One region of the Mesorhizobium sp. B2-1-3A genome, then DNA from elsewhere that is predicted to be linked to it. Evidence: riboswitches for the same ligand, from Rfam matches in the RefSeq annotation. Region 1 holds a riboswitch; the other holds the start of a gene.
The links. A riboswitch is a leader RNA that binds a small molecule or an ion and turns the genes downstream of it on or off. The one in region 1 is predicted to bind S-adenosylmethionine.
Positions count from the first base shown of each region.

Region 2: linked by a shared signal. The riboswitch ahead of FJ977_RS14520 (homoserine O-acetyltransferase) and the one ahead of FJ977_RS28195 (O-succinylhomoserine sulfhydrylase) in region 1 are both predicted to bind S-adenosylmethionine.

Region 1 covers NZ_VFWK01000007.1:212,023-219,055, forward strand. The annotation lists gene araD1 (AraD1 family protein) at 273-1,265, shown strand; gene FJ977_RS28190 (2'-deoxycytidine 5'-triphosphate deaminase) at 1,303-2,397, opposite strand; SAM riboswitch at 2,495-2,572, shown strand; gene FJ977_RS28195 (O-succinylhomoserine sulfhydrylase) at 2,630-3,820, shown strand; gene FJ977_RS28200 (ceramide glucosyltransferase) at 3,854-5,005, opposite strand; gene apaG (Co2+/Mg2+ efflux protein ApaG) at 5,304-5,696, shown strand; gene FJ977_RS28210 (Hsp33 family molecular chaperone) at 5,885-6,916, opposite strand; gene argF (ornithine carbamoyltransferase) at 7,017-7,033, opposite strand, start outside.
Region 2 covers NZ_VFWK01000003.1:660,062-667,094, forward strand. The annotation lists gene FJ977_RS14505 (sugar kinase) at 1-379, shown strand, start outside; gene FJ977_RS14510 (prephenate/arogenate dehydrogenase family protein) at 376-1,311, opposite strand; gene hisC (histidinol-phosphate transaminase) at 1,334-2,443, opposite strand; SAM riboswitch at 2,593-2,670, shown strand; gene FJ977_RS14520 (homoserine O-acetyltransferase) at 2,778-3,947, shown strand; gene metW (methionine biosynthesis protein MetW) at 4,006-4,620, shown strand; gene FJ977_RS14530 (DUF1330 domain-containing protein) at 4,633-4,953, opposite strand; gene FJ977_RS14535 (glycosyltransferase) at 5,185-6,237, shown strand; gene FJ977_RS14540 (glycosyltransferase family 2 protein) at 6,238-7,033, shown strand, end outside.

The sequences.
Region 1 (7,033 bases):
GGTTTTCCCACAGGAATTGCACAGAAACAAAATACCGGGAGCGGCTCGGTTCCTCAAAGCTGAACCGCTCCCGCGAGGCAACAAGGAAGGCATACGGGTCTAGATCGCGATGGCGCCGGCAAATAGTCGGCATCAAGAAGTCCCCCAGGGGATCAAGCCCGCGAGCGCAATCCGGACGAAAAATTTCACCCGTGGCGCGGCGAGGTCCGAGCCGCGCAGGTCAAGGTTTGTCAAAAGGCAACCGGACCAAGGCAAATAAGAGAGGATTGATCATGCTGATCTCGCAGATTCTCGACGACGCCGAGACCATTCGTGTCGTGGCCCGCAGCGGCGGCAAGACCCGGATAATCAACGGCGCCCGCAGCGTCTATTCGCTGGCGATGGAAGCTGCCCGCACAGGCGTCGGCCTTGCCACCCTGATCGAGCGCAAGGGGCTTGGCGAGACGATCGATCTCGACGCCGCCTACAAGAAGGGGCGGCTGTTGTCGCCGATCAACCATCCCGATCCGGCTCACCTGCATCTCACCGGCACGGGCTTGACGCATCTCGGCTCGGCGGCGACGCGCGATTCCATGCACAAGAAGCTGAGCACCGATGGCGAGGAGCAGCTCACCGATTCCATGAAGATGTTCCGCATGGGCCTGGAGGGCGGCAAGCCCGCCAAAGGCCAGGTCGGCGTGCAGCCGGAATGGTTCTACAAGGGCAACGGCACCATGGCCGTGGCCCCAGGTGCGGCACTCCTGTCACCGGCCTTCGCCAAGGACGCCGGCGAGGAACCCGAGGTCGCCGGCATCTACGTCATCGGCGACGACGGCGCGCCCTTCCGTGTCGGCTTCACGCTGTCGAACGAATTTTCCGACCACGTGACCGAGCGCGTCAACTATCTCTTCCTCGCCCATTCCAAGCTGCGCAATGCCTCGTTCGGGCCGGAGATCCTGATCGGCGACCTGCCTTCCGACATCCGCGGCACATCGCGCATCGTACGCGACGGCAAGATGCTGTGGGAAAAACCGTTCCTGTCGGGCGAAGCGAACATGTCGCACACCATCGCCAATCTCGAACATCACCATTTCAAATATTCGGCGTTCCGCCAGCCGGGCGACGTGCATGTGCATATGTTCGGTACCGCGACACTGTCCTTCGCCGACGGGGTCAAGACCGAGGCCGGCGATGTGTTCGAGATCGAGGCGGGGGATTTCGGCCTGCCGCTGCGCAATCCGCTGGAGATCGAAAAGCCGGTGAAGGTGGTTGTAAAGGCGCTGTGAGTGGTGATCTCCCCCCTCGTGGGGGAGATTGGCAGTGTCACCGCGCGGCGCGAAAGTGCTTGGACAGCTTCAGGCCTTGCGCCTGGTAGTTGGAGCCCAGATCGGTGCCGTAGAGCGCCTGCGGGCGCTTCAGCATGTGCTCGTAGACCAGCCGGCCGACGATCTGGCCATGGTCGAGGATGAACGGCACTTCATGGCTGCGCACCTCCAGCACGGCCCGGCTGCCGGTGCCGCCGGCTGCCGAATGGCCGAAGCCCGGGTCGAAGAAGCCGGCATAGTGGACGCGGAATTCGCCGACCAGAGGGTCGAACGGCGTCATCTCGGCGGCATAGAGCGGCGGCACGTGGACCGCTTCCTGGCTGACGAGGATGTAGAATTCGTCGGGGTCGAGCACCAGTTCGCCCGCGCCGCTCTTGTGGATCGGCTCCCAGAAATCGACGACATCCTGCGCCGCGCGCTTGTCGACGTCGACGAGACCGGTGTGATGCTTGCCGCGGTAGCCGACCAGCCCGTCACTGTCGCCATTGAGATCGATCGACAGCGCGATGCCGCCGCCGGAAATGTTAGGCGGCTCGGTGGCGACCAGCATTTGCGCGCGGTGGAGTTCGTGCAGCTCGGCCTCCGAGAGCAGCGCATTGCCGGTGCGGAAGCGGATCTGCGACAGGCGTGAGCCGGTGCGCACCACGATCGGGAAGGTGCGTGGGCTGACCTCCAGATAGAGCGGACCATTGTAGCCGGCGGCGATCTTGTCGAACTCGTGGCCTCGGTCGGTCATGACACGGGTGAAGATGTCGAGCCGCCCGGTCGAGCTCTTCGGATTGGCCGAGGCGGAAATCTCCGCCGGCAATGCCAGGCTTTCAAGCAGAGGCACGATGTAGACGCAGCCGGTTTCCAGCACCGCGCCGTCGGCAAGATTGATCTCGTGCAGCTTCAGCCGGTCGAGCTTCTCCGAAACCTTGTGATTGGGGCCGGGCAGGAAGGAGGCCCGCACCCGCCATGCCCTGTCGCCGAGTCTCAGATCGAGACTGGCCGGCTGGATCTGGTCGGCATCGAGGGCACGCGGCGACTTCAGCGCGCCGGACTGGAACAGCGCCGAAATGTCCTGATCGGGAAGAATGCCCGTCTCTCGCAAGGCTTCGCTCCTAGAGGGCAGGCTTTGTCGAACCCGCTTGGTACAAACCTCTTAATGAAGCCGGCAATTGACGCAAGCGTGGGACGGGTCTAAAGGGTCGTTATCCCGTGGTGATTTGGCCGGTCGGCTTGCAGCCACGTTAAACAAGTCGCTAAAGGACCGTCGGGCCGCAAGGCCGTATGGACCGGTTGCGACTTTCGCGGCCGGTTTTTTTGTGTCTGGAACAAAAGCGATGAGCACCAAGAAGCGCAACTGGAAGCCTCAGACAGCCCTCGTGCATGGCGGAACCCTGCGTTCCGGCTTCGGCGAAACCTCCGAGGCGATGTATCTGACGCAGGGCTATGTCTACAAAACGGCGCAGGCGGCCGAAGCCCGGTTCAAGGGCGAGGAACCAGGTTTCATCTATTCGCGCTACGCCAATCCGACCGTCGACATGTTCGAAAAGCGCATGTGCGCGCTCGAAGGCGCGGAGGATGCGCGCGCCACGGCGTCGGGCATGGCCGCGGTGACGGCGGCCCTTCTGTGCAGCGTCAAGGCCGGTGACCATATCGTGGCGGCGCGCGCGCTGTTCGGCTCCTGCCGCTGGGTGGTCGAGACGCTGGCGCCGCGCTACGGCATCGAGGCCACGCTGGTCGACGGCACCGACATCGCCAATTGGGAAAAGGCGGTCAGGCCCAACACCAAGCTGTTCTTCCTGGAAAGCCCGACCAATCCGACACTGGAAGTGGTCGACATATCAGCCGTCGCCGCGCTTGCCAATTCAATCGGCGCGCGGCTTGTCGTCGACAATGTCTTCGCCACGCCTTTGCAGCAGAAGCCGTTGCAGCTTGGCGCGCATATCGTCGTCTATTCGGCGACCAAGCACATCGACGGCCAGGGCCGCTGCCTCGGCGGCGTGATCCTGTCGGACAAGAAGTGGATCGACGAGAACCTGCACGACTATTTCCGCCACACCGGCCCCAGCCTGTCGCCCTTCAATGCCTGGACGTTGCTGAAGGGCCTGGAGACGCTGCCGCTGCGCGTGCGCCAGCAGACGGAGAGCGCCGGCAGGATCGCCGATTTTCTCGCCGAACAGCCGCAGATTGCTCGTGTCATCTATCCCGGCCGCGCCGACCACCCGCAGGCCGATATCGTCAAGAAGCAGATGTCGGGCGGCTCGACGCTGATCTGCCTCGATGTCAAGGGCGGCAAGCAGGCAGCCTTCGCCCTGCAGAATGCACTCGACATCGTGCTGATCTCGAACAACCTTGGCGACGCCAAGAGCCTGATCACCCATCCGGCGACGACGACGCACAAGAATTTAAGCGACGAGGCCCGCGCCGAACTCGGCATCGGGCCTGGTACGCTGAGATTGTCTGCTGGCCTGGAAGACACCGACGACCTTCTGGAAGACATCGCACAGGCGTTGAAAGCCGCCAAATAGCAGGCCGTCCAGGCAGCGTCGCCTGCGGCGGATTCAGGCTCGCGACGGCGCCTCTTCAAGTTCGGCGGCCTTGGTGCCGATGGTCATCGCATTGCCGCGCCAGTCGACGGCGCCGCCGAGCCAGCCGCGTGCCCACATCGCCGGCAGGATCAGGTCACGCACCACGATCGCCGCGACCATGCGCGGCGACAGGTACCAGCCCTTGGACCAGGCCAGTGCACATTCCGGGAAGTAGAAGGCCGCCAGCACGGCGACGGCCGTCAGCGGCAGGCTGAAGCCGGCGCTTGCCGCCGCAACCAGCGCAAGCACCAGCGGCACCACCGCGCCGGTCAGGATTTCAGGTGCGAAGAACAGCGGAAAGGTGACGCGGCGCAGGCGCGCCCAGCGGGCCTGGCGCGACCAGATCTCGCCAAGCGTGCGCCGGCCAAGCGGCTGTTCGAAGGGCGAGGCGACGAGATTGACGCGCAGGCCGAGCCCATTGACCAGCTTGGTCGCGGCGGCGTCCTCGGCGATTTCGGCGGCCAGCGCGCGGATGCCGCCATTGGCATCCAGCATCGGCTTGTTCCAAAGCATGCTCTTGCCCTGGGCAAAGCCAAGGCCGAGCGCCTCACCGGCATACTGCCAGCGGGCCTGCAGGGTGTTGAGGAAGGCGCATTCGACCTCGGCCCAGAAGCCATCCGGCCGCGAGCCGATCGGCGTCGAGCAGACAAGGCCCGTGTTTGGCCGCCACGCCGCCATCAGATGCTGGATGTAATCCCCGGGCATCAGCACGTTGGAATCAGCCAGGATGACCCATTTGTGCCGCGCGGCTTCCCAACCCTTGACGCAATTGTTGAGCTTGGGATTGGCGCTGACGCGATCGTCACCGATCAACAGCCGGGCCGGCAGCTTGGGGAAACGGGCAATGGCTTGTCTGATCAACCCGACCACCGGATCATCGGCATGGGCAACGCAGAAGATCAACTCGTAGCGCGGCCAGTCGAGCGAGAAGGCGCGCTCCAGCGTCTCGTGCGTGAACGGCTCGACGCCACGCGACGGCACGACAATCGACACCGGCTGCGATTTGCCGGCTGGCGGCGAGATCGTAGTGCGCCGTTTCAGCTGTGAGGCCGCCAGCGCGATGCTGGCAGCGTTTGAAAGGATAAGAGCAGTCGAAAGCGAGGCGGCTATGATAGTGAGTTCCATCGAGATCTGGGCGCTCCAGAAGAGACGGGCCGCGGTGTGGCCGCTTTCAACAGTTCGACAGAGCGCCGAGTCGCTCGGTTCGCGCACACCACCATTGTCATGTGTCACTTAAATGACATTCTTTGCCGGCACCTGCCTTTCGAGGACGAGCGCGACAAGACGCGCACGTTGACCTCCTCGCCTGGAGGGCCGAAAGTTTTGTTTGTTTGAGCATGATCTTTGGACAGGCGGAAACCGTTTGGCCGGGAAAACCGGTCCACTTTTCGGGATCATGCTCGATATCGTTTTGGAGCCGCTTATGTACCGCGCAGTCACGCGCAACATCGAAGTGCAGGTCAGGCCGTTCTATCTCGAGGACCGTTCGGATCCTTCCGAGAACCGCTATGTCTGGGGTTACCAGATAACGATCGACAATCAGTCGGACGAATTCGTGCAGCTTCTGTCGCGCTATTGGCACATCACCGACGGCGCCGGCCGGGTCGAGGAAGTGCGAGGCCCCGGCGTTGTCGGCGACCAGCCCGAACTCAATCCCGGCGACAGCTATCAATACACGTCGGGCTGCCCGCTCTCGACGCCGTCAGGGATCATGGTCGGGCGCTATACGATGCGCAACAAGCGCGGCGAGACATTCGACATCGCCATCCCGGCCTTTTCGCTGGATCTGCCGGGAACGAGACGGACGGTGAATTGAGCGTCTTTCTCCCCGTCACTACACGGGGAGAAATGCCCGGCACGCAATGAGGGGCGGCGCCGAACTGATGAGATTATCTTTCACGCACGTGACGGGTCTACGCGCGGCCACTTGCCAAAGTTAGCGCTGCCCCTCATCCGCCTGCCGGCACCTTCTCCCCGATAGTGACGGGAAGAAGGAAGCTCCCTTTACTGCGCCGCGAATTCCGCCGGGTCGAAGTCATATTGCTTCGAGCAGAATTCGCAGGCGACGTGGATGCCGCCGTCCTCGGTCGAGTCCTTGATCTCCTGCGCGGAGAAGCCCTCGAGGATGCCGCGGATCTTGTCGCGCGAGCACGAGCACTGGTCGGCGACGGGGACGCCGCCGAAGACGCGCACGCCATGCTCATGGAATAGGCGATAGAGCAGCCGCTCGGCGCCGATCGTCGGATCGATCAGCTCTGTCGGTTCGATGGTACCGAGCAGCGCCAGCAATTCCTGCCAGGAATTGTCGGCCGGATCGTGGATCTCGTCACGCGGATCGCCATCGCCGCCGGGCAGGTCCGGAACGCGCATGCGCTCGGGGGACTGCGGCAGGAACTGCGCCAGGATGCCACCGGCACGCCACTGTTCGCGCGCGCCACCAGGGCCCGGCGTCAAAAGCTTGGCGACAGAGAGCCTGATATCCGTCGGAATCTGCTCCGACTGGCGGAAGTAGGTGCGCGCCGCGTCCTCCAGCGTCTCGCCGTCGAGTTGCACGATGCCCTGATAACGCTGCGTGTGGGCACCCTGGTCGATGGTCAGCGCCAGCACGCCGCTGCCGAGCAGCGTCTGCTGGGACGTCTCGCCCGCCGCGACGAGGGCCTCGAGCCTATCGGCATCGAAGCGCGCATAGGCGCGCAGCGCCGAAGGCGTCGTGAAATCCGCCACCAGCATGTCGACCGGCCCGTCGGTACGGGTCTGCAGGATGAACTTGCCCTCGAATTTGAGCGAGGTGCCGAGCAGCACCGTCAGCACGCAGGCTTCCGCCAGCAGGCGGGCGACCGGCTCGGGATAGTCGTGGCGGCTGAGGATGGCGTCGAGCATCGGCCCGAGCTGGACCGTGCGACCGCGCACGTCGAGCGGACCGACCTCGAAAGGCACGACATGGTCGTCGCCGGCATAGCCGAACTCGCCGAGTTTGGGGTGATGTTCAGTCACTTGATGCGTTTCCAACATGACAAAGCTCCAGGGCGCGGCCATGCCGCCCCCTGGGGTGCATGCGTCCAAACGCGCTTGATTTGCGTGATGCGGCGCAGATAGGCATCGCGCCCCCGCAGATCAAGCGCCCAGACACTTCATCTCAAGCACCAAGACACC
Region 2 (7,033 bases), on a different contig from region 1:
CTCGGAGCCGGCAGTCCGCATCATATGCGGCCAGGCGCTGGACCTGGGGCGCGCCTGCACTGACCTCGCCTCCCGCACCGATGCCCTCGTCGCGGTCACCGGCGGCGCGGCGGGCACCTGGTGGTTCGATCGCGCGGCCGGATCATCCCGCCATGTCGCTGCGCCAGGGATCAAGGCGGTCGACACGCTCGCCGCCGGCGATGTCTTTCACGGCGCCTTTGCCGTCGGGCTGGCGGAAGCCATGCCGGTCGAACAGGCCATGCGTTTTGCGAGTGCCGCCGCCGCGCTCAAGTGCCTGCGCTTCGGCGGCAGGCTCGGTGCGCCGGACCGGGCCGAGACACTGGCCATGGTCGCGGCGACATGGCCTGAAACAGCCTAATTCTTCGACGGGTGCTCGATCGCCTGACGGCCGAAATCGGGCACATCAATGTCCTGGCCCGCCTCGATGATCGAGCGGCGCACCGCGCGGGTGCGGGTGAACAGGTCGAACAGCTTATCGCCGTCGCCCCAGCGGATCGCCCGCTGCAGGAATGCCAGGTCTTCCGAGAACCGCGCCAGCATTTCGAGGATGGCGTCCTTGTTGTGCAGGCACACGTCCCGCCACATGGTCGGGTCGGAGGCGGCCAGGCGCGTGAAGTCGCGAAAGCCGGAGGCGGAATATTTGATCACTTCCGTCTTGGTCACCGATTCCAGATCGTCGGCGGTGCCGACGATGTTGTAGGCGATGATGTGCGGCAAATGCGAAACGATGGCGAGCGTCATGTCGTGATGCTGCGGGTCCATCGTGTCGATGTTGGCGCCGCAGCGGCGCCAGAATTCCGACAGCCTTTCCAGAGCGCCCGGATCGGTGCCTGGCAGCGGCGTGAAGATACACCAGCGATTGTCGAACAGGTCGGCGAAACCGGCATCCGGTCCGGATTTCTCGGTACCCGCCAGCGGATGGCCGGGAATGAAATACACGCCGTCAGGCACATGCGGCTGCATCTGCGCGATGACCGAGGCCTTGGTCGAGCCGACATCGGTGAGGATCGCGCCCTTCTTCAGCGCCGGCGCGATCTCCTGCGCCACCGCGCCGGACGAACCGACCGGCACCGAGACGATGATCAGATCGGCGTCGCGGACCGCTTCCTTGGCGTCGGTCGTATAGGAATCACCCAGCCCAAGCTCCTGCGCCCGCGCCAGCGTCGCCGCGCTGCGGGTCGAGATGGCAACGTGGCCGGCAAGGCCCTCGCGGCGGATGACGCGGGCCAGCGACGAGCCGATCAGGCCGATGCCGACCAGCGCGATCTTCTCAAACATCGGTGATGTCATGGCGTTAGAGCTTTCGGGCGTTCTAGCTTTTCAGGAATGTCGTGAGCGCGGCGACGACGCCGCGATTGGCCTCTTCGGTGCCAACGGTCATGCGCAGCGCGTTGGGAAAGCCGTAGCCGGAAACGCGCCGCAATATGTAGCCGCGCGCTGTCAGGTAATCGTCCGCCGCCGCCGCCGAATGCTTCTGGTCGTCTGGAAAATGAATGAGGAGGAAATTGCCGACGCTGGGCGTCACCCGCAGCCCAAGCCCGGTCATCTCCGCGCTCAGCCAGGTGAGCCAGGTCTCGTTATGCGACACGCTGCGCTCGACATGGGCGCGGTCGCGGATCGCGGCGATGCCGGCCTCGATCGCCGTCGCATTGACGTTGAAGGGACCACGCACGCGATTGATGGCGTCGACGATGTGCATCGGCCCGTACATCCAGCCGATCCGCGCTCCGCCAAGGCCGATCTTGGAGAAGGTGCGCGTCATCACCACGTTCTCCGCGCTGCCGACCAGCTCGATGCCGGCTTCGTAATCGTTGCGGCGGACATATTCGGCATAGGCCGCGTCGAGCACCAGCAGCACATGTTTGGGCAGGCCGGCATGCAGGCGACGCACCTCCTGGAACGACACATAGGTGCCGGTTGGATTGTTGGGATTGGCGAGGAACACGATTTTCGTGCGCGGCGTGACGGCGGCCAGCATCGCATCGATGTCGGCGCGCTCTTCGGTCTCCTTGATCACAACCGGGGTGGCCCCGGCCGACTGGATGTAGATCTTGTAGACCATGAAGGCGTGTTCGGTGAAAATGGCCTCGTCGCCGGGCGCCAGATAGGTCTGCGCCAAAAGGCCGAGGATCTCGTCGGAGCCGTTGGAGCAGATGATGTTCTGCGCGTTGAGGCCATGCACCTCGGCGATCGCCTCGCGCAACCGCCTGGCGGTGCCATCGGGATAGATGTCGAGTTTGGCGGCGACGTCGCGGGCGGCTTCGATGGCCTTCGGTGACGGACCGAGCGGGTTCTCGTTCGACGACAGCTTGTAGACCTTGGCGACACCGGCCGGCGCCGTGCTCTTGCCGGGCACATAGGCGTCTATGTCCATGATGCCCGCGCGCGGGGTTGGACGTGCCTGATCCGGTGTCTGGTTCATTTTTTGCAAAATCCGTCGAAAATGCCTCCATCCGGAGGCCGCAGCGGAAATACAAGCCATGGCCGGCAATGTCGAGAGGCGGCGGTGGGGCCAGCAGCCGGCCCAACCTCCGGCATTGACGGCGAGGCGGGCGAGTTCTAGAAGGACGGTGACAGTTCCGTGGTGATTTGGCCGGTCGGCTTGCAGCCACGTTAAACAATTCGCTAAAGGGCCGTTTGCGTGACGTAACCGGCTTTGCGAATGGCAATGCCGGTTTTTTATTGTCCGCGGCCGGCCGGACAAAACGCATCGGCGGCGATTTTCGTTGGGCACGATGCAGCAAGTGAGTACGTGAATGGCCGCTCTGCGTGCAGGAAAGACCAACAACGAGGCCGACCAACCGTCGAGCCCGGTGTTGCGCTTCGGGCCCGACCAGCCGCTCAAGCTCGACGCCGGCACGCTTTTGTCGCCGTTCCAGATCGCCTACCAGACCTATGGCACGCTGAACGATGCCCGCTCCAATGCCATTCTCGTCTGCCATGCGCTGACCGGCGACCAGCATGTCGCCAACACCAACCCGGTGACCGGCAAGCCGGGCTGGTGGGAAGTGCTGATCGGCCCCGGCAGGATCATCGACACCAACCGTTTCTTCGTCATCTGCTCCAACGTCATCGGCGGTTGCCTGGGCTCCACCGGTCCCGCCTCGACCAATCCCCTCACCGGCAAGCCCTATGGGCTCGACCTGCCTGTCATCACCATTCGCGACATGGTGCGCGCGCAGAAGATGCTGATCGACCATTTCGGCATCGAGAAGCTGTTCTGCGTGCTCGGCGGCTCAATGGGCGGCATGCAGGTGCTGGAATGGGCGTCGAGCTATCCCGAGCGCGTCTTTTCGGCGCTGCCGATCGCTACGGGTGCCCGCCATTCCTCGCAGAACATCGCCTTCCACGAGGTCGGCCGGCAAGCCGTCATGGCTGATCCGGACTGGCATGGCGGCAAGTATTTCGAGCATGGCAAGCGCCCGGAAAAGGGTCTGGCGGTGGCGCGCATGGCGGCCCACATCACCTATCTCTCGGAAGCCGCCCTGCACCGTAAATTCGGCCGCAATCTGCAGGATCGCGACCACCTGACTTTCGGCTTCGACGCCGACTTCCAGATCGAAAGCTATCTGCGCCACCAGGGCATGACCTTCGTCGACCGCTTCGACGCCAACTCCTATCTCTACATGACGCGGTCGATGGACTATTTCGACCTCGCAGCCGATCATGGCGGCAGGCTGGCGGATGCCTTTGCCGGCACCAAGACCCGTTTCTGCCTGGTGTCGTTCACGTCGGACTGGCTGTTTCCGACCGAGGAGAGCCGCTCCATCGTGCACGCGCTCAACGCCGCCGGCGCCTCGGTATCCTTCGTCGAGATCGAGACCGATCGCGGCCACGACGCCTTCCTGCTCGACGAGCCGGAACTGTTCGCCGCCATCAACGGCTTCATCGGCTCCGCGGCCCGCGCCAGAGGGCTAAGCGCATGACCCCGCAAAGTTGCAGACTTTCAGGATCAGGCTCATGCGCCATACAGGAGGCGACATCATGAGCGTCAACGGCAGCCAGCGCGTCGACCTCGAGGTCGTCGCCAACCTCATTCCGCCACAGTCGCGCGTGCTCGACGTCGGTTCGGGCGACGGCTCCTTGCTTGAATTGCTGCAGGAAACCAAACAGGTCGACGGCCGCGGGCTTGAACTGTCGCAGCGCGGCGTCAACGAATGCGTGGCGCGCGGCCTCTCTGTCATCCAGGGCGATGCCGACAAGGATCTCGAATTCTATCCCGACAAGGGTTTTGACTTCGTCGTCCTGTCGCAGACCTTGCAGGCGACCCGCAACCCGAAGCTGGTGCTCGACGAACTGCTCAGGATCGGCAACAGGGCGATCGTCTCTTTCCCCAATTTCGGCCATTGGCGGGTGCGCCTGTCGCTGTTCGTCAAGGGCCGCATGCCGGTGACCCAGGACCTGCCCTATTCCTGGTACGACACGCCCAACATCCACTTCTGCACCATCCGCGACTTCGTCAACCTGTGCGATGAGCTCGGCGCGACGGTGGAAAAGGCGACCGCGCTCGACGCAGCCGGCCAGAAGATCGGCCTGTCGATGCCCTGGTGGTTCTGGAATTTCTTCGGCCAGCAAGCGGTGTTCTTGCTGAAGCGGTAAGGCATGGAACGTCTAGCCCAGGACATCCGTGGCCTTGTGCGGGTGCTCGACACCGTCGGCGAACACCACATCGGATCGGGAATTGTCCGTGCGCAGGGCCAGTATTGCCTGATAGGCGGGCGAATCATACCACCGGCGCATCTGCCGCCGGTCGGGAAACTCGATGATGATGAGGTTGCCCGGCCAATCGTTCTCGATCACCTCCAGATTGCCGCCATGGACCAGGAAGCGGCCGCCGAACGGTTCCAGCGTGGCATCGATCCTGTGCAGATATTCGACGATCTGCGGGCCCATCCTGACTTGGCGCATATGGGCAACGGCGTAGGCGGTCATGACGTAACTCCCTTGTCGAGCGGCCGATTTGCCGGTCTCATGGCTGCAAATTGCCAAGGGAGGTGACGAGACTCGATTACGCCTGAGGTAATAGGCCAACATCGATGCCGTGCACGAATCAGCGCTTGAGCGCGAGCGGAACCGCATCCCCTCAGACTTGCCAGGGTGTTGCTATTGGGGCGCGGAGGCCCAAAATCGGCGTTTCAGACCAGCCGGATTTCGCGTCTTTGGATGACATGTGAAGATGGTCTTTGTAGCGTCGCGCCGAACGTAATGCTTGGGCGGGGCATGGAACGCAAATCCCAGACCTATTCAATCGTAGTCGAAATGGAAAATGCCCAATCCATCAATGAAGATGAGATCGGCGCTTCATTCCGCGCCTTGGCGCGGGAAATAGAGGCCGCAACGACTGACGATCGGCACCCCAAGCCGGAGGTTATTGTCGTTCACAGCGGAGAGAATACCGAGACGCCGCTCCTCCAGCAGCGTATCGCCGAACTTGTTCCGCGACTTGACGCCGTCGCCAATCTGGTCTTCAGCGCCAGCACCGGCAGCCGATACTATGAGATCAAGAACGCGGGCGTTGGATTGGCCACGGGCGACATCGTGGTTTTCTGCGATTCCGACACGGTTATGGAGAGCGGCTGGCTGTCGGCGCTCCTTGAACCGTTACAGGACCCGAAGACGATGGCCGTGAGCGGCTACACCTATCTCGGCCATGACGATTTCGCCTCGCGCACCTTTGCACTGCTGTGGTTCTTCCCGCTGCGCGACGGGGATCAGCGTTTCGCCTCCAGGCGGGCAATGAACGCCAACAATTGCGCCTTTCGCAGAAGTTGGTTGGCCAGCCATCCCTATCCGGCCAGCAATGGTTTCAAGGTTTCCTGCACGTTGCTTACCAGCCAGTTGCGGGAAAGCGGACATGACTTCGTCAGGGTCGATGCCCGGGCCAGCCATTATCCTCCGCGCGGCTGGCGTTTTTTCTTCTGGCGCGCGCTCGTCACCGGTCGCGATGCGGACCGCAAATATGTGGCGCTGGAATCGCCGTCGCGAACCGCACGGGTGGTCAAGGCGGCAAGGCGCTGGTTTTCGACATCGCGCCGGGTGGGCGGTCGCATCCTTGCGCATGCGGCACGACTCGGCATGCCAATCTGGCAGATTCCGTTTGCCCTGATCGTCGGCATGGCCTTTTGCACGCTGGTGTTCGTCGCCCAGATGGCCATGGCGCTTGGTCTGGTCCGGGACGAGCCGGAATACGTCCCTCTTTACGTCGGTCATAGCTGAGTGGCCAAAGCCTTGGATGCGGCTCCCCTTATCACGGTGATCACACCGACCCACAACAGGCGCGACAAGGTGTTGCGCGCTGTCGAAAGCGTGCTGTCCCAAAGCATGTCGAGGCTTGAGCACATTGTCGTCGACGATGGCTCGACGGACGGAACCGAAGCCGCGCTCGACCGCGTTCACGACCCGCGTCTGATCTATGTCGGTGCGAAATGGCGCGGGGCCAACGCCGCGAGGAATGCCGGCATCGAGCGGGCGCGAACGCCCCTGGTGACGTTTCTCGATTCGGACGATGTCTACATGCCGCATCGGCTTGAACGGACTTTGGCCTGGTTCGAAGACAACCCTGGCCTTCAGGTGCTGCTTAGTTCTTTTGTGTCCTTGAAGAACGGCCGCAGCACCAACTGCACCAACCCCGAGGCCTTCATCAATCCGGCGATGCTGGAGCGGACACTCGTCGCCCAGACGATCTTTATCGCTGGCTCGGCGATCACCGCGCGTCGCGAGGCCTTGCTGGCCATTGGCGGCTATGACAGCGATACAACCCGGATGCAGGATCGGGAATTGCTGCTGCGCCTTGCCCGGCGCTTCGGCGCACAACTGTCCGGCGATCTCGACTGGACGAAACACAATTCGGAGAATTCGATTTCGGGACGGCGCGATGGCTATGTCGAAGCCTATGCGAATTTGATGGGCAAGCATCCGTATATTGCCCACGCCTATCCGCACATTCCTCCTTACATGATCTCACGCCAGCTCATAGCCGATATTCTCAGGGGCCGTTTGCCCGAGGCGTTTG